Linked DNA regions of Methylotuvimicrobium sp. KM2. The main gene of each other region encodes a partner of the protein of the gene in region 2 in a complex. Links are inferred from orthologs where the notes say so. Each region holds a gene or a part of one and is shown on either strand. Other genes may lie near its edges.

Region 1 (14,264 bases), 960 kb from region 2 along the record:
TCCCCCGATCGATTTACCAGGAGAGGCCATGGTCAAAGCCGATTCGAATGTGCCGGAAGTTTCCGCGGCTTCAATATTGGCCAAGGTCGCTAGAGACAAAGAGATGCTGTTTTTGGAGCGGCTTTATCCAGGCTATGGTTTCAATTTGCATAAAGGCTATCCGACCCCATTGCATCGGCAACAATTAATGCAGTTGGGTATTACGCCGTTTCACAGAAAATCGTTCGCTCCGGTTAAGGCTCTGCTCTAACAAAAATTTCTCGCGCAGTGGCGCTGAGGCTCGCAGATTATACCTTTCCCACTTCAAATTTCGGCAATGCCAGAGGAGGCGTCGGGGTGTTCGACAAAGGCTTTGCCAGCATGGAGCTGGCATAGAGCCTACAGGGACGTATTCACGGCGTCCTTTGACGGACACCCCGGCGCCGAATTTTGATATACGATGAGTATAATACCGGATTGAAAAAGTGCATGGGGCATTCCGTATTTCTAAAATCATATTTTGCCGCGTCATTTCGTTAATGATTAACAGGGCTTAGGTTCTGCACTTCTCCGCGCCCCTGCGCCTCCGCGCGATAATACCTCATTCAACATGCAACCTTCATTCGTTCATCTTAGAGTTCATACCGAATTTTCATTGGTCGACGGTATTGTTCGAATCAAGCCGCTGATTAAAGCCTTAGCCGACATGAACATGCCGGCCGTCGCGGTTACCGAACAATCCAATCTATTTTCGTTGGTCAAATTCTACCGCGCCGCGCTAGGGCAAGGGATAAAGCCTGTTTCCGGCGCCGATGTACACATCTTCAATCCAGACGATCCGTCATCGCCTTACTGTCTAACGCTGTTGGTTAAAAACCTTAATGGTTATACGACGCTGACCGAATTGATTTCAAAGTCTTATCAGGAAGGGCAGCATCAAGGCGTGCCTATGGTTCAGCGCGAATGGATCACCGACAATCACAATGGGCTGATCGCCTTATCAGGAGCCATGAGCGGCGATATCGGCAGGGCCTTGTTGGCGGAAAATGTCGACGAGGCCAAACGCCTGGCCGAGGGATGGAGTCATTTATTCGAAGATTCCTTTTATCTCGAGTTGCAACGTGTCGGTAAAGCCGAGGAAGAACGCTATGTGGCGGCGGCTGTCGATTTGGCTCAACAAATGGAGCTGCCGGTCGTCGCGACCAATGATGTCCGATTTATTCGTCCGGAGGATTTCGATGCGCATGAAGTCAGGGTGTGTATTCATCAAGGACGGGTTTTAGATGACAATCGGCGGCCGAAAGATTACACCAATCAGCAATATCTGCGTAGCGGTGAAGAAATGCAGGGGCTGTTTGCCGATATCCCGGAAGCCTTGGAAAATTCGGTCGAAATCGCCAAGCGTTGTAATCTGGAGCTGACGCTAGGCGAAAATTATTTGCCCGACTTTCCGGTTCCGGAAGGCATGACGATCGATGACTATCTGATCGAAGTGTCCCGTCAGGGACTCGAAGAGCGCCTTCAACAACACCCGGCTTTCGGTTCCGGTAGCGAAGAAGAGAACCGCCGGGTTTATTACGACAGGCTCGAGACCGAGTTGAAAGTGATTACGCAGATGGGCTTTCCCGGTTACTTTCTGATCGTTGCCGACTTTATTCAATGGGCCAAGAACAACGCGATTCCGGTTGGACCGGGCAGGGGGTCTGGCGCCGGCTCGCTGGTAGCTTATGTCTTGAAAATTACCGACCTCGATCCGATCGAATTCGATCTTTTATTCGAACGCTTCTTGAATCCGGAGCGGGTTTCGATGCCCGACTTCGACGTCGATTTCTGTATGGACCGGCGCGATGAGGTTATCGACTATGTCGCGCGTCATTATGGTCGCGACCATGTCGCGCAGATCATTACCTATGGTTCGATGGCGGCAAAAGCGGTCGTGCGCGATGTCGGTCGAGTGCTTGGTTTTTCCTACGGCTTCGTCGACCGCTTGGCAAAACTGATTCCTTTCGAAATAGGCATGACGCTGACTAAGGCGCTGCAGGATAGCCCCGATCTCAAGCAGTTGTATGAGACTGAAGAGGAAGTCAAAACGCTGATCGATATGGCGAGATCGCTCGAGGGGGTTTCGCGTAATGCCGGTAAACATGCCGGAGGGGTAGTGATTTCGCCGACCAAGTTGACCGATTTTACGCCGCTTTATTGCGAGCAGGGCGGCGGCAACCTGGTCACGCAGTTCGACAAGGATGATGTCGAGGCGGTTGGTCTGGTCAAGTTCGACTTTTTGGGGCTTCGAACCCTGACGATCATCGATTGGGCACTCGAGACGATTAACCTAAAGAAGCAGCAAATAGGCGAGGCTATCGTCGATATTAGCACGATTCCGCGCGACGATTCGGCCTCCTATGAATTATTGAAGAAAGCGCAGACGACCGCGGTGTTTCAGTTGGAATCGCGCGGCATGAAAGAGTTGATCAAAAAGCTCAAGCCCGATTGTTTCGACGATATCATCGCCTTGGTGGCTTTGTTTCGGCCCGGTCCGCTCGAGTCCGGCATGGTCGACGATTACATCAACGTCAAGCACGGCGCGAAAGCCGAATATGCCCATCCCATGCTGGAGCCGATTCTTAAATCGACTAACGGCGTTATTTTGTATCAAGAGCAGGTCATGCAGATCGCTCGTGAACTGGCCGGCTATACCCTCGGCGGTGCGGACATGCTGCGCCGCGCGATGGGTAAGAAAAAACCCGAGGAGATGGCCAAGCAGCGCGAAATTTTCACAGAAGGTGCGGTCGCGAATAACATCGAGGAAAGCGTCGCGACTTATATCTTCGATTTGATGGAAAAGTTTGCCGGCTACGGTTTCAACAAATCGCATTCGGCAGCCTATGCCTTGGTCGCTTATCAAACCGCCTGGCTGAAGGCGCATTATCCGGCTGAGTTTATGGCGGCGGTGCTGTCTTCCGATATGGACAATACCGATAAAGTCGTGGTGTTGATTGAAGAATGCCGCGAAATGAAATTGGCTATTTGCCCGCCCGATCTCAACGAATCGAATTATCGTTTCACGGTCAACGACAAAGGTCAAATCGTGTATGGAATCGGTGCAATCAAGGGGGTCGGCGAATCCGCGATCGAGGATTTATTAAAAGAACGCGAAGCTAACGGATCTTACGCAGGGCTGTACGATTTATGCAAGCGCGTTGATTTGAGGAAGGTCAATCGTCGTGTGCTTGAGGCCTTGATTCGGGCGGGTGCGTTCGATCGGATTGATGCCAATCGAGCGGCGCATTTGGCGGAATTGCCAATTGCATTACGGGTGGCCGAACAGTACGGCAAGATGGCCCAAACCGGACAAAACGACTTGTTCGGTTTGGGCATGCCCGATGAGGACGACAGGATACAGGAGGACGTCTATACGACTCAAGCCGAGCCTTGGACCGAATCGGAGCGATTGGCCGCCGAAAAGCAGACCTTGGGCTTGTTCTTGACCGGACATCCGATTACGCAATATGAATCGGAATTGAAGCATATCGTGCATGGCAAGATTGGTAAGATCTTGGGTGATGTTGAGCGCACGCGAGGAAAAATGGAGGCGCGCACCGCAGGACTAGTCGTGGAATTACGGACGCGGCAAAATAAAAACGGCAAAACGATGGGGTTTGCGACCTTGGATGATCGGTCCGGCCGTCTTGAATTGGCAATTTTCGGCGACAGTTACGAAAGATACCGCGATTTATTGTCTAAGGATGCCTTGCTGGTCGCAGAGGGCGGTGTTGCGATTGACGATTTTAGCGGCATGCTGAGATTGACGGTCGATAAACTATACAGTATCGAAGACGCACGGAATCAATATGCCCGATGTCTTTCGTTGCAGTGGGCGAATACGAATGAACAGCGCGATGCAAAGTCGTTCGTCGATAAGCTCGATGATACGCTGCAACCGTTTAAGGGTGGTTCTTGCCCTATTGTACTTGCTTATCGTTCCGCAACAGCCAAGTCATCGCTACAATTCGGCGATGAATGGCGCGTGCATCCTTCGGATGAATTGGTCTTGCGGTTAAAGCGTTTGCTGGGGGCGGATGCTGTTGAGGTTAGATATAGGTGAGGGGAAAGGGGAAATTAGAACTTGACAAGTAGTTTAAACTCCGAATCATTTCACTATTCACTATTCACTATTCACTATTCACTATTCACTATTCACTATTCACTATTCACTATTCACTATTCACTTGTGTTCGGGGTTTTAGTGTTATTTTGATTTTGTTATGATTCATGCATGAATGAATTTATTGGACCTACGGTCGACATTAGCGATAAGGATAGTTTGGAATGGAAGCATTTCGCCAACTTGGAGAAGGAAACCTTGCGCGGGCGTTGGCGTAAACCAACAGGACTCGGTGTATTGAATAGCTTAAATGCTGGACGCTGGTCGCGCGAGACGTTGGAGCGTCATGTCGGCAAGTTTGCCGGCCAGTTTGACTTGCGCGGTATTCCTTTGCCGAATGCCGAATTGTCGAAACTCGATCTGTCGAACATCGACTTCTTTTATGCCGATTTGTCCGGCGCTGATTTGTCCTACAGTAATTTATCCGACAGTTATTTGTCGGAGAGCGATATTTCCGGTGCGCGATTCGATTTTGCCGTACTTAATAGGGCTTTGCTCGACAATGTGCGTTTCAATAGTTCCACGCGTTTTTTAGGCGTCAATTTGCATGCAGTCAACTTTACGTTGGCAACCTTGTTATATGATTTAGCCTTGTCGCAGCAACGTATTCAGCAATTGGATAGGCATTATCCGGTATTCGCCTGTTTTTTACGCTGGTCCTGCGATTATGGTCGTTCATTTTCGCGATATGCGCTATGGGTTGTGGGTTTCGTGTTAGCTTATGCTGCAATTTTTTGGGGTTTGATGGATCGCTCGTTTTTGGACTGTCTGTATTTTTCACTGACGACATTTACGACGGTCGGTTATGGCGATATCGTACCGGTCGGTTCTCTGCAAAAACTGTTAGCGATGTCCGAAATGGCGATAGGTTATTTGATGGGCGGGTTATTGGTCGGTATTTTAGCCAAGCGGGTTATTGGGTGATGTTTTTTGACTGAAATAGCGAGAGAATTTCATGGGGTTCCTTCTGTAGGCCTCACGGTTGCCGTTATTTTGGTTCCGGCAACCGTGAGTTTAAAAGGGATTAATGTTTAGACGTCCGATTCGCTTTCGGATTTAACAACGGGTTTGCTGTCGGTATTGTTGTCCGGTTTAGCGCCGGTAGCGTCTTGTTCACGGCGAGGCTTCTCGTCTTGTGTTTTAACCACTTCTGCCGATTTCGGGCCTTCATCGGCTTGAGTTGGAACGTTCGGTCCGCTGGTTTCGTCCTGTTGTGAGGATTCCGGTTTTCGGTAATTCGGGTTCCGAGGACGACGTCTATTCGGGCCTCTTCTTCCATTTCTGGATGGCGATTTTTTTACCGGTTGTTCGACAGCTTCATTCGTCGTTTTGTCCGGCTCAACCGATTGTTGAGCGACTTCTTCAGTAATGGTCTCTTTCTGTTCGTCAGGTTTTGTTTCACGCTTATTGGCGGGCCTTTTAGGTCGGTTACTTCGACTTCCCGGTCCACGTTTGTTATCGCGTTTTTTGCCCTGCGTTCTTTCTTCGCCTTCTTTTCGTTCCTGTTTTTTGGCTGGCTGGGGTGTGGCTGTCGTTTCTTCTTTACCGCCGACCAATTTTTGCCAAAAGCGCTTAATCAGGCTGGCCGAGGTATTGCGATTTTGTACCGGCGCAGGCGCATCGGGTAGAAATTCTTTAATAGCCGCTTGTTCGGCTTTGGGCTTGATCTGTTGCGCGAACTCAGGAAGCGGAATATCTTCTTCCTTGATTTGTAAATAGCTAGGTTTTTCCTCGATCGCATCCTTGGCTTTGATTCGGTCTATCGTGTAAGCCGGCGTTTCCAGGTGTTTGCTCGGCAGAATCACGATGCCGACTTTTAATCGAGACTCGATCAATTCGATAGCTGGCCGCTTTTCATTGAGCAGGAAAGTCGCGCTTTCGATCGGCAAATGCGCGATGACTTTTTCGGTGCCGGGTTTCATCGCTTCTTCTTCCAGTACGCGCAGCACTGCCAATGCGACCGATTCGACATTACGGATCGTTCCTTGGCCTTTACAGCGTGGGCAGATTAGTTGCGTGGATTCTCCTAGCGAAGGTCGAAGCCGCTGTCTAGACATTTCCAGCAAGCCGAATCGCGAAATACGGCTGGTTTGTATACGAGCGCGATCGATTTTTAACGCATCGCGTAAGCGGTTTTCGACCGCGCGTTGATTTTTATTGGCCATCATATCGATGAAGTCGATCACGAACAAACCGCCCAAATCGCGAAGCCGTAACTGACGAGCGATTTCATCGGCGGCTTCAAGGTTGGTGTTCAAAGCGGTTTCTTCGATGTCGCTGCCTTTGGTCGCGCGTGCCGAGTTAATATCGATCGAGGTCAATGCTTCGGTATGATCGATCACGATCGAGCCGCCGGATGGCAGCGATACTTCGCGTCCGTAGGCGATTTCGATTTGCGATTCGATTTGATAGCGACTAAACAACGGTACCGAATCCTGATAGAGTTTCGCTTTAGACAAAAAGTGCGGCATGACCTGTTTCAAAAACTTTTGCACCAGGTGGAATGCTTCTTCCTTGTCGATTAGGATTTCATCAATGTTGCCGCGTAGATGGTCGCGCAGGGCTCTGATGATGACATTGCTTTCTTGGAATATCAAAAAAGGGGCCGAGTGCTCGCTAGCCGAACGTTCGATCGCTTCCCATAGTTGCAATAGATAATTCAAGTCCCATTGCAGTTCCTCGGCGCTCTTGCCGCAACCGGCGGTACGGACGATCAAACCCATGGTGTCGGGAATCTCCAATGCCGCCATGACTTCACGCAATTCATTTCGCGTATCGCCTTCAATGCGCCTGGAAATACCGCCGGCTTTCGGGTTGTTCGGCATCAATACCAAATAGGTTCCGGCGAGGCTGATGTAGGTGGTTAATGCCGCGCCTTTGTTTCCGCGTTCTTCTTTTTCGATTTGAACGACGATTTCTTGGCCTTCCTTGATTTGATCTTTGATCGATGCGCGTCCGCCTTCGGAGGTGTCGCCTTCCGCGCGTTGCCGGAAGTTCGGAGCGATTTCTTTAAAGGGTAAAAAGCCGTGTTTTTCGGAGCCGTAATTCACGAAAGCGGCTTCTAGGCTGGGTTCGATACGGGTAATAATGCCTTTGTAAATGTTTGACTTTTTTTGTTCTTTTGAAGGGACTTCAATGTCAAAATCGTAAAGTTTTTGACCATCTACCAAAGCGACACGCAGTTCTTCAGGTTGCGTGGCATTGATAAGCATTCTTTTCATTTAAGGTATCCTTGATTATTCCTGTCCCATGTTTAGAATTTTTTTAAGACTTTCAGGTTGCGCATCGGCGTTAGACCTTCGTATGGGCTGTTACGATGCCGCGGCTTTTAGGGCCGGGACGGGGGGGTGTGCCGTCCTATGATTGGCGGTCTCGCTTGCTTTCGTTCATTCGTTTAAGTTATGAAAAGCAAAAGAATTTGCATTGTTTATTCAGCATGATTTATTCGATGCGAATAGGTGTGCGCAAGCCTGTCTTCTTGTAAAATCCTTCCTAAACAGGAATTATTATATTTCGCTCATCACGGGTCGAACGATAAAACCCAAAATTCCAATGACTGAACAGTCGTTTAGTAACTGGTCAGCGAATAATTTTTTAGGGCTCCTAATCGCATAAGGCGGACGGAGCGTTTATTTTAGTTGTATAAACTGGCCTAATATATCAATGTTAACGGCACTCATCAATTTAAAGAATCATGTCATAAAATATACTGGTATCATTATTCGATGAAATCAGTACAGCAAGAAACGCATTCGGGCGTTCAATTTATTGAAGTTTTTGAGGAAAACTGCGATCAGCGGCTTGATAACTTTTTGATTGCCAAGCTGAAAGGCGTGCCTAAGAGCCGGATTTATCGGATTGTTCGAAAGGGCGAGGTGCGCGTGAATAAGGGTCGTGTGGATGTGAAATATCGCTTGAAGGAGGGCGATGTCGTCAGGATTCCGCCAATACGCGTTGCCGAGACCGAAAATGATGCATTTGTGCCGCAATCATTAAGACACAGTCTAGAACATGACATTTTGTATGAAGACGATGTGCTGTTGGTGCTCAATAAGCCGTCCGGCTTTGCCGTGCATGGCGGTAGCGGACTGGATTCTGCGGTCATCGAAGGGCTCAGGCAAATAAGGCCTGCTGCGCCGTTTCTAGAGTTGGTGCACCGCTTGGACAGGGATACTTCCGGTTGTTTATTGATTGCGAAGAAAAGGAGTGCTTTGCGAAAACTGCATGAACTGTTTCGCGGCGACGATATTCAAAAAACCTATTTGGCCGTTTTGGCGGGTCGTTGGGCGCGAAAAAAATTGGTGGTTACAGCCCCGTTGCAAAAAAATGTCAACAAAGGCGGAGAGCGTATGGTCGAAGTGAGTCGATCGGGAAAAGAAGCCGAAACTTTTTTCCGACGCATTAAGCTATTGCCCAATGCGACTTTGGTCGAAGCGTCACCTAAGACAGGACGAACGCATCAGATTCGTGTTCATGCCGCCTGGCTAGGCCATCCCATCATCGGCGACGAGCGTTATGGCGACTTCGACGTTAATAAGGCGTTCAAAAAATTGGGTTTTAAGCGAATGTTTTTGCACGCTTACCGATTGGAATTCGTCCACCCTGTTACCGGTCAACGATTGCAGATTACCGCGCCCGTGCCGAAGCTAATGGAAGCATTGATTAACAATAATAATGATGACTAAGGAATATGCATATAACAACTTCTCGAAACAGTAAGCTTTGTGGCGGTTCGGTGGCTCGCTTAACAGGACGCCGTGAATACATCCGTGTAGGCTTGACGGCAGCTGTCCCTGTTGCCGCCGACACCTGTCAATCGAGCCACCGCCCCCCCTTCCAACATTTGAAAAAGTTGTTTGATGTTCGTTCCTAAACGCTTTGATTTGATTATTTTTGATTGGGATGGAACACTGGTCAATACGATCGATTGGATCGTGCATTGTTTGCAGAATGCTGCTGTTCGATGTCGTTTTGAGGTGCCTGAGGATCAAGTGGCAAAGGATGTTATCGGATTGAGCATCGATAATGCTGTGCGCCAGCTGTTCCCGGAAGCCGATAATGACGCCAGGAATACGTTTATCGAGCATTATGGTCAGGCTTTCTTTGCCAAACAGCTGAGCCGAGCCGATTTGTTTAAAGGTGTGTTCGATATGCTAAATATCCTGAGAGCGAGTGGCTATCGGTTGGCGGTGGCTACCGGAAAGGGGCGGAAAGGCTTGCAAAAGGCTCTCGTGCAAACCGGTACCGAACATTTGTTCGACATCACTCGTTGCGCCGACGAAACCGCATCCAAACCGGCTCCTGTCATGTTGCAAGAAATCATCGATCGCCTCGAAATTCCGACCGAACGAGCCTTGATGGTCGGCGATTCGATTCATGATTTGCAAATGGCTCGTAATGCGGGCATTGTTTCGGCGGCCGTTGCTTGCGGGGCGCATAGTCCGGAACTGTTGCGGCAATACGACCCTTTATTTAATTTGGCACAAACATCACAATTACTGGAATTTATTTGAGGTTAACAAGTGGAAAGCAATAATGACAGCCAGGCCGTTTCTAAATCGGAACGGAAAGACGGTTGGGAACGGGAAACGATAGAAAAATTAGCTTTTGCGGCGATAACGGAACAAAGAAGGGCAAGGCGCTGGGGCATTTTTTTCAAAATGCTGACTTTTTTGTATTTGGTTGCCATTTTTGCGGCAATTATGTTTCCAAAGTGGAAGGACGACATTGGGATGGGGTTGGATATTAAGGGGCATACCGCGGTGATCGATGTGGTCGGCATGATTGCCGAGGATAAGGATGCCAATGCGAGCCGCATTATCAAAGGGTTGCGTCAAGCCGCGAAAGACAATAGCACGCGCGGCATCATTCTGAATGTCAATTCACCGGGCGGGAGCCCTGTGCAATCGGACTATATCTTTCATGAAATCAGGGAATTGAAGAAAGAATATCCCGACTTGCCGATTATATCGGTCGTGGGGGATATCTGTGCGTCCGGCGGCTATTACGTCGCTTCGGCAGCCGATAAAATTTATGTGAATCAAGCCAGCCTGATCGGTTCGATCGGCGTGTTGATGAACGGTTTCGGTTTTGTCGATACGCTCGATAAGCTGGGGGTAGAGCGGCGTTTACTAACGTCCGGGGAACATAAAGGAATGCTTGACCCTTTTTTACCGGTAGATGAAGAAGAAATTCAGCACATGCAGAAATTGCTCGGTCAAGTGCACCAGCAATTTATCGATGCGGTAAAAGAAGGGCGAGGAACACGTTTAAAGGAGACTGACTTGATATTTTCCGGTATGGTTTGGACCGGGAAAGAAGGGGTTGAATTGGGCCTGGCCGACGATTTCGGTAGTGCAAATTATGTTGCCAAGCATGTTATCGGCGCCGAAAAATTGGTTAATTTTACGCCGCCCGAGCGCTTACTCGATAAGTTGGCGGGTAGAATCGGTGCGTCGTTCGGTAAGTCGCTAGGCATCTTTAGCGAAAAAATGCTGATTCAATAACCTTTTATTCAGTAAGGGTTCAGATGAACCCTTTAAGCTCGGTCTACTTCATTGCCTTGGTCGCTTTTAAGGCAAAATGCGAATATTAATTTAAGGTGCTGGATTAGCAATGACAAATTTAATCAAAGTGGTATTGATGACCGCATTATTACCTGTCTCTGTTTCATTCGGGGGCGAATTTATGGTCGCGATGGTAAGTTTGGATGAAGCGACCAAGCAAGTTCGTCAGGATAGCAGAGTCAAAGTGCTGGGGGCTAAAACCGAATCGATTGAAGGCCGAAAGGTTCATGTCATCAAAATCCTGACACCCGACGGCAGAATACAATATCAGCGTATCGATGCCGAAACAGGGCGATTATTAGGTAGGGATAGGTAAGGAGCATGCACAAAATGACTTCTACAAGTAGTAGGCTTTGCTGCGGTACAGTGACTCGCACAGGGCGCCGTGAATACGTCCATGTAGGCTTGACGGCGGCATCTGAATGCCAAGGATGGCATGAATGCAGATTTTGCAGGAGCAAAAATCTGCCCTGCCGCCGACACCTGTCAATCGAGCCACCGAACCCCCTTCCTGCAGTTATCGAAGTTTTTTCATACTCGATCCTAAAAGGAAGTGACCGATGCGTATTTTAGTCGTTGAAGACGAATTAATTCTGTGCGAACAAATCAAAAAATTTTTGACCGATAAGGGCTTTGCCGTTGATACGGCTAATAAAGGCAGTGACGGTTATTATTTGGGTAAGGAATATCCGGTCGATGCGGCCATCGTCGATATAGGCCTTCCCGATTTTTCAGGCATCGAATTGATAAAACGCTTGCGCAAAGACGAGGTGGTAATTCCAATATTGATCTTGACCGCAAGAAGCCGCTGGCAGGAAAAGGTGGAAGGGCTTGAAGCCGGCGCCGATGATTATTTAGTCAAGCCTTTTCATTACGAAGAGTTGTTAGCTCGTCTCAATGCCTTGATTAGGCGCTCCGGAGGCAAGGCCCATCCTGTTTTAAAGCACGCGAATATCGAGTTGGATACTGCCGCGCAAGAAGTCAGGGTATCCGGCGAGAGGCTCGAATTGACCGCGTTTGAATACAAAGTGCTTGAGTACCTGATGTTTCGTAAAGGCGAAGTCATATCAAAGTCGGTATTGACTGAACATATCTATGAAGAGGATTTCGATCGGGATAGTAATGTGATCGAAGTCTTTATTGGTCGTTTAAGAAAAAAGCTTGATCCCGACGGGACAAGTAAGCCGATCGAAACATTGCGCGGGCGCGGTTATCGTATCCCGCAAGAGTAAGGATAAGCAGGCTATTGCTTGCATACTCCCTTTTGATCGAAAAACCGTCTAAGAATAAAAGGTATGGGATGTGTCTATCGAGGACCGCCGTTCACCCAGCACCTAAATTATCTCAGATAGTTGCCCATAGCCAATGGACTATGGAATTCATCCAGCACCTAAATTAGCCATGACATTAAACATAGCCAATGGGCTATGGAATTTAGGTGCTGGGTAAACCCATCCATGGGGGCTTGACGGCAGCAATCGAACGCCAGGGATGGCGTGAATGCAGATTTTGCATGGAGCAAAAATCTGCCCTGCTGCCGACATCCTCGCTAGCCACACCCCATACCTTCATAAAGTTAGCCATTTTTTGAGTATAAAGGGAGTAATTTTTCATCCCATATGAGTAAAAAAACTAAAACAGCCTTCGTCTGCGAGGAATGCGGTGCCGATTACCCTCGTTGGAACGGGCAATGCACTGCCTGTGGAGCATGGAATTCAATTAAGGAAGTGAGGCTAGGTGCGGGAAAATCCGAGCGGAATAAAAGAACGGACGGTTATTCCGGGGTTAGGTCGTCCGTGCAAGCATTGTCCGATGTTGATTTGGCTCAGGCGGAGCGACTGTCGACCGGCATTTCCGAGTTCGATCGAGTTTTGGGAGGCGGTGTTGTCAGAGGCAGCGTTACGCTAATCGGCGGCGCGCCGGGGGCTGGAAAGAGTACCATATTGCTCCAGGCGATTGCCGACATGGCCCGACGCGGGATCGATGTGCTCTATGTTTCAGGCGAAGAGTCTTTGCAGCAAATCGCCGAACGGGCTCACCGACTGAATGTGTCAGGTGAGCGGATCAACATGCTTGCGGAAACTTCGGTGCAGAACGTGTGCGATGTGTTGGACGACATCAATCCGCAGGTTTTAGTGGTCGATTCGATACAGGTCATGTATACCCAAGATACCGACTCGGCACCGGGGTCGGTATCTCAAGTTAGGGAGTCGGCAAGTTACCTGACTCAATATGCCAAGCGGCATGATGTCTCGGTGTTTTTGGTTGGTCATGTCACCAAGGATCAGTCGTTGGCGGGGCCAATGACGCTCAGTCATATTGTCGATACCCAAGTGGTGTTGTCGTCGACTAACGATGCTCGGTTCAGGGTGCTTAGAGCCGATAAGAATCGTTTCGGTAGCGTCGGCGAATTGGGTTTTTTTGCGATGGACAGTACCGGTCTCAAAGAGGTTAAAAATCCTTCCGCGATGTTTCTAAACCGGGCAGAAAAGCCGTCCTCGGGTAGTGTTGTGACAGTACTGTGGGAAGGTACCCGGCCATTGTTAGTTGAAATTCAAGCATTGGTCACCGAGTGTCAATACGGTAATCCCCGGCGCTTGGCAGTAGGCTTCGATCAGAACCGATTGGCGATGTTGCTGGCGATATTATCGAGACACGGCGGAATATTTACCGCCAATGATGAAATTTATGCGAATGTGGTCGGCGGCATCAAGGTTACCGAAACCAGTTCCGATTTGGCGATTGTGGTCGGGATCGTATCCAGCTTGAAAGATAAAATCATTCCGCATGATACGTTTTTTTTCGGAGAACTGGGTTTGAATGGCGAAATTAGACCGGTTGCGAACGGTTTAGCGCGAATCAACGATGCGGCCAAGCACGGCTTTAAGAAGGCGGTGATACCAAAGAGCAATGCTCCTAAAAAAGCTGTTGAAGGGTTAAGGATTTACCCGGTTGCTAATTTGGCCGAGGCATTGGATGTATTGGGCGAGGTTGAGTGCTAACGGCCTTGTTCCACGCGGTTATAGCCTGGAGGTTGCTCAAAGTTCAAGCTCGCTCAGCGCAAGTAAGTCTCGTTCCAATAATTCACTATCGCCAAGATTCAATTCAACCAGGCGTCTCAGGTGTGTGATGCTGTCGATGTCGATGTGTTCACATTTAAATCCGGCGGTGTCATCGACGATATGCGATATGCTTAGCGCCATTGCAATGGTGTAGTCCTCGGAAAGACTGAATGTGAGCATATAAATCTTTTCCAAGTCGCCTTGCCAAGGGCCATCGAAGCGAAGCAGGCAGCCCTTCAATGAAAGGTCGACCAGTCTGCATGGCCGGTTTATTTCTTCGCAGCTCAATTGTGCAGGGGTATCGTAAAAAATACGATGATAACGGCGTTTGTCGGTGGGAGAGGTGGGCTTCATTTATTTGGATTTTGAAAAAACTGTAGGGTGGTATTGTCGATGACAATCAAGTCGTTGTTATTCAGTTTTACGGTTTTATCGCCCAAGGGCTGGTTGTTGATCGTCATGGTCGAATTGTTTTCCAGCGAAGAAATGAAG
Region 2 (8,494 bases):
CCAAGGCTCAAGCTGGTCGAACATAAAAAAACCGATCGCATAACCAAAGATGCCTCCCAAGACCGAAAATACCGTGGTCCATAGCGCAAATTGGAAAGCGTATTGAGGACGACCGAGCGCCATCGGCGCCAACATGACATCGGGCGGAATCGGAAAAAAAGACGATTCTGCAAAGCTCAAAGCGCAAAGATACTTCAAGGCATGCCGATGCCGGGACCACGATAGCGTCTTATCGTATAGCGCTTGAAACATGCTTATTCCCTGCCCGACAAAAACGGCACGAAATTGACCGACTCCAGGATTTCGACTTCGAATCCTGATGCGTTTCGCGTAACCCGTTGTAACTCCTGTCCGCCGGCATGACCGATCGGAATCACCATCACGCCGCCGACAGCCAGTTGCCGTAGCAGCATTTCGGGAATTTCGGGCGGAGCCGCCGTTACCAAAATCCCATCGTAAGGAGCATGTTCCGGCCATCCCCAGCCGCCATCGCTGTGCAAATAGCTGATGTTTTTATGTTTCAAACTCCATACCAAATTTTTGGCTTTCTTCTGCAACGGCTGAATCCGTTCGACTGTATAAACATAATCAACCAATTGCGACAACACCGCCGTCTGATAACCGCAACCGGTACCGATTTCCAGGACCTTGGCAAGCGGGCCTGATGCCAGAAGCAATTCGGTCATTTTAGCGACAATATAAGGCTGAGATATCGTCTGGTTATAACCGATCGGCAAAGCGGTATCTTCGTAGGCTCGACTAGCGAGTGCTTCATCGACGAACAAATGACGCGGCGTATTACGCATCGCATCGAGAATTTTATGATTGGTGATCCCCTGTTCCTTCAAACGCCCCACCATGCGCTCCCGAGTTCGCATGGAAGTCATGCCTATTCCTTTTACATTAAGCATCATCATTATTATATTTCTCCTAAGGCAACCAATTTTCTAAAGCGCCTATACGTTCATAGCGCGTCAAATCGACTTGCAAGGGGCTAACCGAAACATAACCCGATTTAATCGCGTAAAAATCGGTTCCCGGCCCCGCATCTTGTTCGACTCCTGGCGGCCCGACCCAATAAATAGGTCTTTCCCGAGGATCGACACTTTTGACCACCGGCTCGGCTTTATGGCGTTGACCCAAACGCGTTGCCTGAAATCCTTTAAGCTCGCTAAAAGGAATATCGGGTACATTGACATTCAAAATACTATCTTGAGGCAAAGGCTCTTCTATCAATCTTTGTAGTAATATAACCGCAACTTGCGCCGCCGTATCGAAATACCTCGGATTATTGCCGACCAACGAAATCGCCACAGCCGGCAGGCCTAAAAACCGGCCTTCGGTCGCCGCCGCCACGGTGCCGGAATAGAGTACGTCATCGCCCAAATTGGAACCGTGATTGATTCCGGCAAATACCATATCAGGCTCTTTCGCCAACAAACCGGTGATCGCCAAATGAACGCAATCGGTCGGCGTGCCGTCTACTCTAATAAAACCGTTAGCGGTTTGGTAAGCCCTGAGCGGTCTTTCCAGAGTCAGTGAATTACTGGCCGCGCTGCGGTTTCGGTCCGGCGCCACAACCGAAATTTCGGCATGATCGCTTAATGCATCCGCCAATGCATTCAGGCCTTCAGCCAGATAGCCGTCATCATTGCTCAACAAAATATGCATTTTAAGTCGCCCCGCGCACAAATAGTTTATAAAATCCCTAATATTAACAACTTATCGTATTTAAATCAGCTAACGTGAGAAAAAAAAGCCTAACACAAGAAGATCGGGATCTGTTTCGCCAAACAGTCGGGAAAGTCATATCGATAGACAGCGACAAACTGCACCTGAGCACCACACCTAAACCCAAACCCATACCCGCTAAACGTTCAGTCGATAATGCTCAATCGCTTGACGAATCAATATTGGTCACTGAATTGCTAAGTCTCGAGGATAGCCTAAGCTTTTTAAGCCCCGGCTTACAAAAAAATGTTTTGCGAAAAATGCGGAAAGGGCATTACGGACTCGATGCCGAAATCGACTTACACGGCCTGAGTAGCCACGAGGCAAAAAAGCAACTATTACGCTTTCTGCATAGTTGTGTGGAGGAAGGTTTTCGTTGCGTCTGTATCGTGCATGGCAAGGGCTATCGCTCGCCGGATAACCTACCGATTTTGAAAAACAGCCTCAATTTATGGCTTCGCCAACATCGGGATGTACAAGCCTTTTGTTCCGCGCCCCACAGAGAAGGCGGCACGGGGGCGGTTTTTGTTCTGCTGCGCTTAACGGATAAATACGACGAACAAGACGATGCCGAGCGCTAAACGATACCAAACGAAAGGAATCATGCCGATCCGATTCAGCAATTTCAAAAACCAACCGATTGTTAAGTAAGCAACGACACAGGAGACCGCCGCCCCGATCGCCATGAAGTCCCACATGACTTCGATATCGGACTTGAACAATTCAAAAGCCTTTAACATACCGGCCAATGCAATGACCGGAATCGACAATAGAAACGAAAAACGAGCAGCTTGCTCGCGCTGTAAACCGGAAAACAAACCGGCCGTGATCGTGATACCCGCACGGGAAGTGCCGGGAATCAATGCGATCGCTTGAAATACGCCGACCAGCAAAGCATCGAATAAAGTCACGACAGTCCGGCGCTCTTTAGCGAATTTTTCCGAAACCCACAGCAACATCGCGAAAACGATGGTCGAACTCGCAATCACCAGAGGCGATCTCAATGACTCTTCAAGCGAGTGAGGCATCGATAAGCCCGCAAGGCCCACGGGAATCGTGCCCAACACCACATACCAGGCCAAACGGGAATCGTCCGAAGCTCCATTGCCGGTGAACGAACCGAACCAGGCCGCGATGATCGTCAATAAATCTTTACGATAATAAGCTACAACAGCCGTTAAGGTACCGACATGCACCGCAACATCGAATGCGAGCCCTTGATCCTCCCAACCCAAAATAACCGGCAATAAAATCAAATGCGCGGAACTCGAAATCGGTAAGAATTCAGTCAACCCCTGTAGCAAAGCCAACGAGATGGCTTGAATAATATCCATGATTTAACTCTCTATAATTTCTCGAAGCAAAGCGGTCGCATAGCTACCCGCCGGTAAAGTAAATTTTAGTTGCAATGTGTCCTGCGAAATAAAACGCCACTCTAAATCTGTCACACACATCCTAAGCGCCCTGCGAGCGCTTTCCAGGCCGCAGTTGGACAAACCGCGACCTATAAAATCGAAACGTTCGATCACTGCGGATTCGATCGCCCTAGCCTCACCCGCTACTTCGGAAGCCCCCTGCCCGGAAAGCACAGCGCTCGGGTGAATTTCGCACGCGTCGACCCGTTTAGAAATGGATTGATCGATTTGGTCGACTTTAAAAAACCCTCGGGAGCCGTCAACAATGAAAACATCGCCATCGACCGGTTTATTCCAACTCTCTAGCCTGATTCTCTCGGCCAAAATATGATTGAACAAAAACGAACGTGCCGCAGATAGGTAAATACCGTGTTGTTCACGCTTAACCTTAGCGCCTTCGAATAGAGCCAGAGCTTTATTGACATTCTGCCCGAGATTCCCGAAGCGTTGCTCGCCGAAATAATTCGGCACACCGCGGGTCTTGATCCGACTCAACTGATCTTCAAGCCGCCTTTCGTCACCTTGCCAATCTCTAATCAATAGTTCGAAACGATTACCGGATAAGATGCCGCGTTTCAATTTACGGGCATGACGTATCGACCGATGAACCGTAATCGTTTCCGATTCGAAATCGGACCATTGCGGCGCTTCTTTGCCCGGTAACCACACACTGAACCATTGCGTCGTGACGGCATGACGATCCTTCAAGCCGGCATAACCGATATCGCGCTGCCTAACGCCGGCAAAACGAGCCAGTTGTCTCGCCACAAATTCGGTATTTTCGCCTTTTTTTTCGATAAGCAAAAAAACATGCTCGCCTTCGCCCGAAGGTTCGAACGACAGCATTTCTTTAACGATGAAATCTTCCGGCTCTATGCGGATCTTTCCGGTTCCGGAGGGACCTCCGTAGGCATAGGGCCACTGTGGTATTTCGACGGTTTTCAAGACTAGGAGGGATCCGTTGGTTTAACTATTGAGACTTGGATGATGTCGATCAAACTACTCCCTTTATAGTCAAAAAATGGCTAACTTTATGAAGGTATGGGGTGTGGCTAGCGAGGATGTCGGCAGCAGAGAAAGCTGCCGTCAAGCCCCCATGGAAGGGTTTACGGCGGTCCTCGATAGACACATCCCACACCTTTTATTCTTAGACGGTTTTTTCGATCAAAAGGGAGTAGTTCTTGCTGATGTATCCAAGGTAATTGCGGCAATTATCCGGCTTTGAGAAAATAATCTTTCATCCTAACGTTCATGAAGTCCCGGCAAATGAAAGTACGAGGCTTGGAGAGGGCGCGGTCACTCGCCCGACAGGACGCCGTGAATACATCCATGTAGGCTCGACGGCGGCTTTCCCTGCCGCCGACGCCTGTCGGTCGAGCAACCGCACCCTCTCCGGAACCGGCATTTGCTCTGCCGAGCTTCGACTATCGAAAAATTAGATAAAGAACCAAAATCTACGAACTTTCACAGTAAAGCACATAAAGAATTTCAAGAAATTACTTAAACTTTATCGCTAGCCTTTTGGTGAGCGGAAGTTTTATACAAACGTATAGCAAATTATTGAACTACCTTTTTATTCTTCATGAACCTCATGGTGAAATGCTTTTTCTAGGTTTAAGGTTTGCCCTGCTACAAGTTTGAATAACGACTGCAGGACTGGGTTACAAATCCGGCTAGCTCTATCTCCGTCGCCCTACCTTTCAATCAATACGGCTGCCTGGACGGCAATGCCCTCTCCGCGGCCTTCGAAACCTAGCTTTTCGGTCGTGGTCGCCTTGACATTGATACAGTCGAGTTCGACGTTCAAATCTTCAGCAATATTACGGCACATCCCCTCGATATGCGGAGCCATTTTCGGCGCTTGGGCAATAATCGTAATATCGGCATTGACGAGAAAATAACCTTTATTTTGCACGACCTGATAAACATGGCGAAGCAATACACGGCTATCGGCGCCTTTGAAACTCGGATCGGTATCGGGAAAGTGCTTACCGATATCGCCTAACGCGGCCGCGCCCAAAAGCGCATCAGACAAAGCATGCAGCACGACGTCACCGTCCGAATGCGCGTCGAGACCTTTTTCATAAGGAATCTTCACGCCACCCAAAATAACGTCTCCGCCTTCCTTGAAACGATGCACATCGTAACCTTGACCGACTCTGATCATTGTTGTTGCTCCAGGTAAAATTGCGCTAAGGGTAAGTCTTCGGGTCGGGTAATCTTGATATTGTCGGGACGGCCTTCGACGATCTTGGGTTGAAAACCGAGCAATTCGAGCGCACTCGCCTCATCGGTCACGGCCGGATTGCCGACCGACGCTTCGAGCGCCTGTTTCAATTGTCCGTAACGAAACATCTGCGGCGTCAATGCGCGCCAAATATGCGTTCTGTCCAAGGTTCCGACTATACTGCCGCCTTGGACGTTTTTTAGCGTATCATGCGACGACAGCGCCAAAATTCCGCCTATTTCGTCATCTTGCAATGAGTCAATCAGAAACCGTATATCGGCGGCAGTAATACAAGGTCTCGCCGCATCGTGAACCAATACCCAGTCTTGTTCAGATGCTCGTCCGGATATCGCCTGTAACGCAGAAAGCACTGAATCCGAACGCTCCTTGCCGCCCGGTGCGGTCTGCACATGCTCATTTTTCGAAATCGCCAGTTCCGGCCAATACGGATCTTCGATAGAAATCGCCACAGCAACTGCAGCAAAAACATTAGCTTGCAACAAACGCGTCAACGTATGCTCCAAGACAGTTTTGCCCGCTAATTCGAGATATTGCTTGGGGCGGTCGGCCTGCATTCGTTTACCGACTCCCGCCGCCGGCACCACCGCCCAAATGGATCGAGTATTTGTCATTAATTAACGTTAAATAATCTATGCGCGGGCAGAGCCCAAGTAGTACTGGGGACAAGATCAGTAGGGATAAAAGCGGAAGCCGAAACCCATTAAAAACGTAACAGCGCGTCTCGGCGATGGCTTTCACTTCTTTCTAGCTACTCCAGAACCTGAAAAAAAGTCTCGTCTTCCTTGATCATCCCTAATTCATAGCGGGCTCTTTCCTCGATCGCTTCTTGTCCTTTTCTCAAATCGAGAACTTCGCCGTAAAGGGCCGCATTGCGTTCCTTTTTTTCCTGGACTTGCATCGCGAGCTCATCCAATCGGCTTTGATATTGATTGATCTGAACAATGCCTCCGTCGCCGAACCAAAGGCGATACTGCAGATGCACGATGATCGCAATCAGCACCGCGACGAGAATCTTAAAATTATTCATTGGACGGCCCATCCTGAATCAGGGCGGCAAAAACGCCGCCCCTTTTCAGATAAATCAGAGCATTTTGAATGCACTGCGGCCTGCGTATTTCGCTTTAGAACCCAATTCGTCCTCGATTTTCATCAAACGATTGTATTTGGCAACACGATCGGAACGACTCAGAGATCCTGTTTTAATCTGACCGGTTCCGGTCGCGACGACTAGATCGGCAATCGTCGTATCTTCGGTCTCACCGGAACGATGCGAAACGACTGCGCTATAACCGGCGGCTTGCGCGGTATGAATCGCATCGAGCGTTTCGGTCAAGGTGCCGATTTGATTAACCTTGATCAAAATCGAATTGGCGATGCCTTTCTCGATGCCTTCTTTCAGAGTTTTAGGGTTAGTCACGAACAGATCGTCGCCGACCAATTGAATCATGCCGCCCAGCTTCTCGGTATGAATTTTCCAACCGGCCCAATCGTTTTGATCCAGGCCGTCTTCGATCGAGATGATCGGATATTTTTTGACCCATTCGACAAAGAAATCGGTCATTTCTTCCGACGTGAAGCTCCGGTTTTCCGCAGATAGCACATATTTGCCGCCTTTGTAGTATTCGGAACTGGCCGCATCCATACCCAGATAGATGTCTTGCCCTGCTTTGTAACCTGCTTTTTCGATCGCTTCGAGGATGACTTCGATCGCTTCTTCGTTCGAAGACAGATTCGGAGCAAAACCGCCTTCGTCGCCGACCGTAGTTGCCAAACCTTTACCTTTCAGTACTTTCGCGAGGTTGTGGAATACTTCCGCGCCGTAACGAATCGCTTCACGGAAGTTCGGCGCGCCGACCGGCAGAATCATGAATTCTTGCAAATCGACGCTGTTGTCGGCGTGCGAACCGCCATTGATGATATTCATCATCGGCACCGGCATGATAAATTCGCCACTGGTGTTCATATAATTGTACAAAGGCAGACCCGCGTCTTTCGCTTCGGCATGCGCGGCCGCCATTGAAACCGACAGAATCGCGTTAGCGCCTAAACGACCTTTGTTCTCGGTACCATCCAATTCGATCATCTTTTGGTCGATAGCAGACTGATCGCCTGCGTCCATGCCAAGGATCGCGGAACGAATTTCAGTATTGACGTTATTAACTGCTTTCAACACGCCTTTACCTAAATAGCGCGATTTATCGCCGTCACGCAATTCGATTGCCTCACGTTCGCCTGTCGATGCGCCGGAAGGCACCATGGCGCTACCGATAAAACCTGAAGACAGAACCACGTCGGTTTCAATCGTCGGGTTACCGCGTGAATCCAAAATTTCTCTTGCACGAATGTCTACTATTTCAGCCATTAGGGTTCCTTATAAAGTTGTTTCGATCAAACTGCTTGCTTTTACAGCCCGATCCAAGGTGATTAAAATTTCAAGTAATTCTTTGATGCGGTGCATAGGCCAAGAATTAGGGCCATCGCTAAGCGCCTCGGCCGGATTCGGATGCGTTTCCATAAACAGCCCGGAAACACCGACCGCTACCGCCGCTCTTGCCAATACCGGAACGAATTCGCGTTGCCCGCCGGAACAAGAACCTTGCCCGCCCGGCAATTGCACCGAATGCGTCGCATCGAAAACGACCGGACAACCTGTATCTCGCATAACGGCCAATGAGCGCATATCCGATACCAGGTTGTTATAGCCGAACGACACACCGCGTTCGCAAACCATGATCTGCTGATTGCCAGTCGCTTTGGCTTTGTTTGCGACATTGGCCATGTCCCAGGGCGCCAAGAACTGGCCTTTTTTAATATTGACCGGTATGCCTAATTCGGCCACGCTTTGAATAAAATTAGTCTGCCGACATAAAAATGCCGGCGTCTGCACGACATCGACCACTTCGGCGACTTCTTTCAGCGGAGTGTCTTCATGAACGTCAGTCAATACCGGCACACCGATTTGCTGCTTGACCTTTTGCAAAATGGCCAATCCCCGCTCGAAACCGAGGCCGCGAAAACTTTCCAGGGACGAACGATTCGCTTTATCGAAAGACGATTTATAGATGAACGGAATACCCAATTCAGCCGTGATTTCTTTCAG

What was found.
Region 1: the proteins of eno (region 2) and WJM45_RS16055 are in contact, whole or in part, in a solved structure (PDB 2FYM), measured with the Escherichia coli proteins. The link is inferred for Methylotuvimicrobium sp. KM2 from one-to-one orthologs.

What each region holds. Positions count from the first base shown.
Region 1 is NZ_CP150634.1:3,825,548-3,839,811, reverse strand. Bases 4,771-7,726 are described here. They hold WJM45_RS16055 (Rne/Rng family ribonuclease), read right to left. Parts: upstream 7,366-7,726; coding sequence 5,176-7,365; downstream 4,771-5,175. Other genes in these bases: WJM45_RS16060 (ion channel), read left to right, coding at 4,771-5,068. Also shown: rnhB (ribonuclease HII), read left to right, coding at 1-250; dnaE (DNA polymerase III subunit alpha), read left to right, coding at 590-4,084; more of WJM45_RS16060, read left to right, coding at 4,256-4,770; 23S rRNA pseudouridine(955/2504/2580) synthase RluC, read left to right, coding at 7,870-8,829; WJM45_RS16045 (HAD-IA family hydrolase), read left to right, coding at 9,004-9,657; signal peptide peptidase SppA, read left to right, coding at 9,667-10,650; WJM45_RS16035 (PepSY domain-containing protein), read left to right, coding at 10,760-11,026; WJM45_RS16030 (response regulator transcription factor), read left to right, coding at 11,271-11,942; DNA repair protein RadA, read left to right, coding at 12,330-13,712; WJM45_RS16020 (PilZ domain-containing protein), read right to left, coding at 13,749-14,126; WJM45_RS16015 (FHA domain-containing protein), read right to left, coding at 14,123-14,264. UniProt on the Escherichia coli protein: Endoribonuclease that plays a central role in RNA processing and decay. Required for the maturation of 5S and 16S rRNAs and the majority of tRNAs. Also involved in the degradation of most mRNAs.
Region 2 is NZ_CP150634.1:2,861,662-2,870,155, forward strand. What follows is about bases 5,617-8,494. They hold eno (phosphopyruvate hydratase), read right to left. Parts: upstream 7,757-8,494; coding sequence 6,476-7,756; downstream 5,617-6,475. Other genes in these bases: ispD (2-C-methyl-D-erythritol 4-phosphate cytidylyltransferase), read right to left, coding at 5,617-6,005; ftsB (cell division protein FtsB), read right to left, coding at 6,143-6,421; kdsA (3-deoxy-8-phosphooctulonate synthase), read right to left, coding at 7,766-8,494. Outside these bases: WJM45_RS12025 (YqaA family protein), read right to left, coding at 1-252; WJM45_RS12030 (protein-L-isoaspartate(D-aspartate) O-methyltransferase), read right to left, coding at 255-914; 5'/3'-nucleotidase SurE, read right to left, coding at 931-1,671; WJM45_RS12040 (Smr/MutS family protein), read left to right, coding at 1,746-2,312; WJM45_RS12045 (undecaprenyl-diphosphate phosphatase), read right to left, coding at 2,271-3,065; tRNA pseudouridine(13) synthase TruD, read right to left, coding at 3,069-4,091; ispF (2-C-methyl-D-erythritol 2,4-cyclodiphosphate synthase), read right to left, coding at 4,840-5,313; more of ispD, read right to left, coding at 5,310-5,616. UniProt on the Escherichia coli protein: Catalyzes the reversible conversion of 2-phosphoglycerate (2-PG) into phosphoenolpyruvate (PEP). It is essential for the degradation of carbohydrates via glycolysis.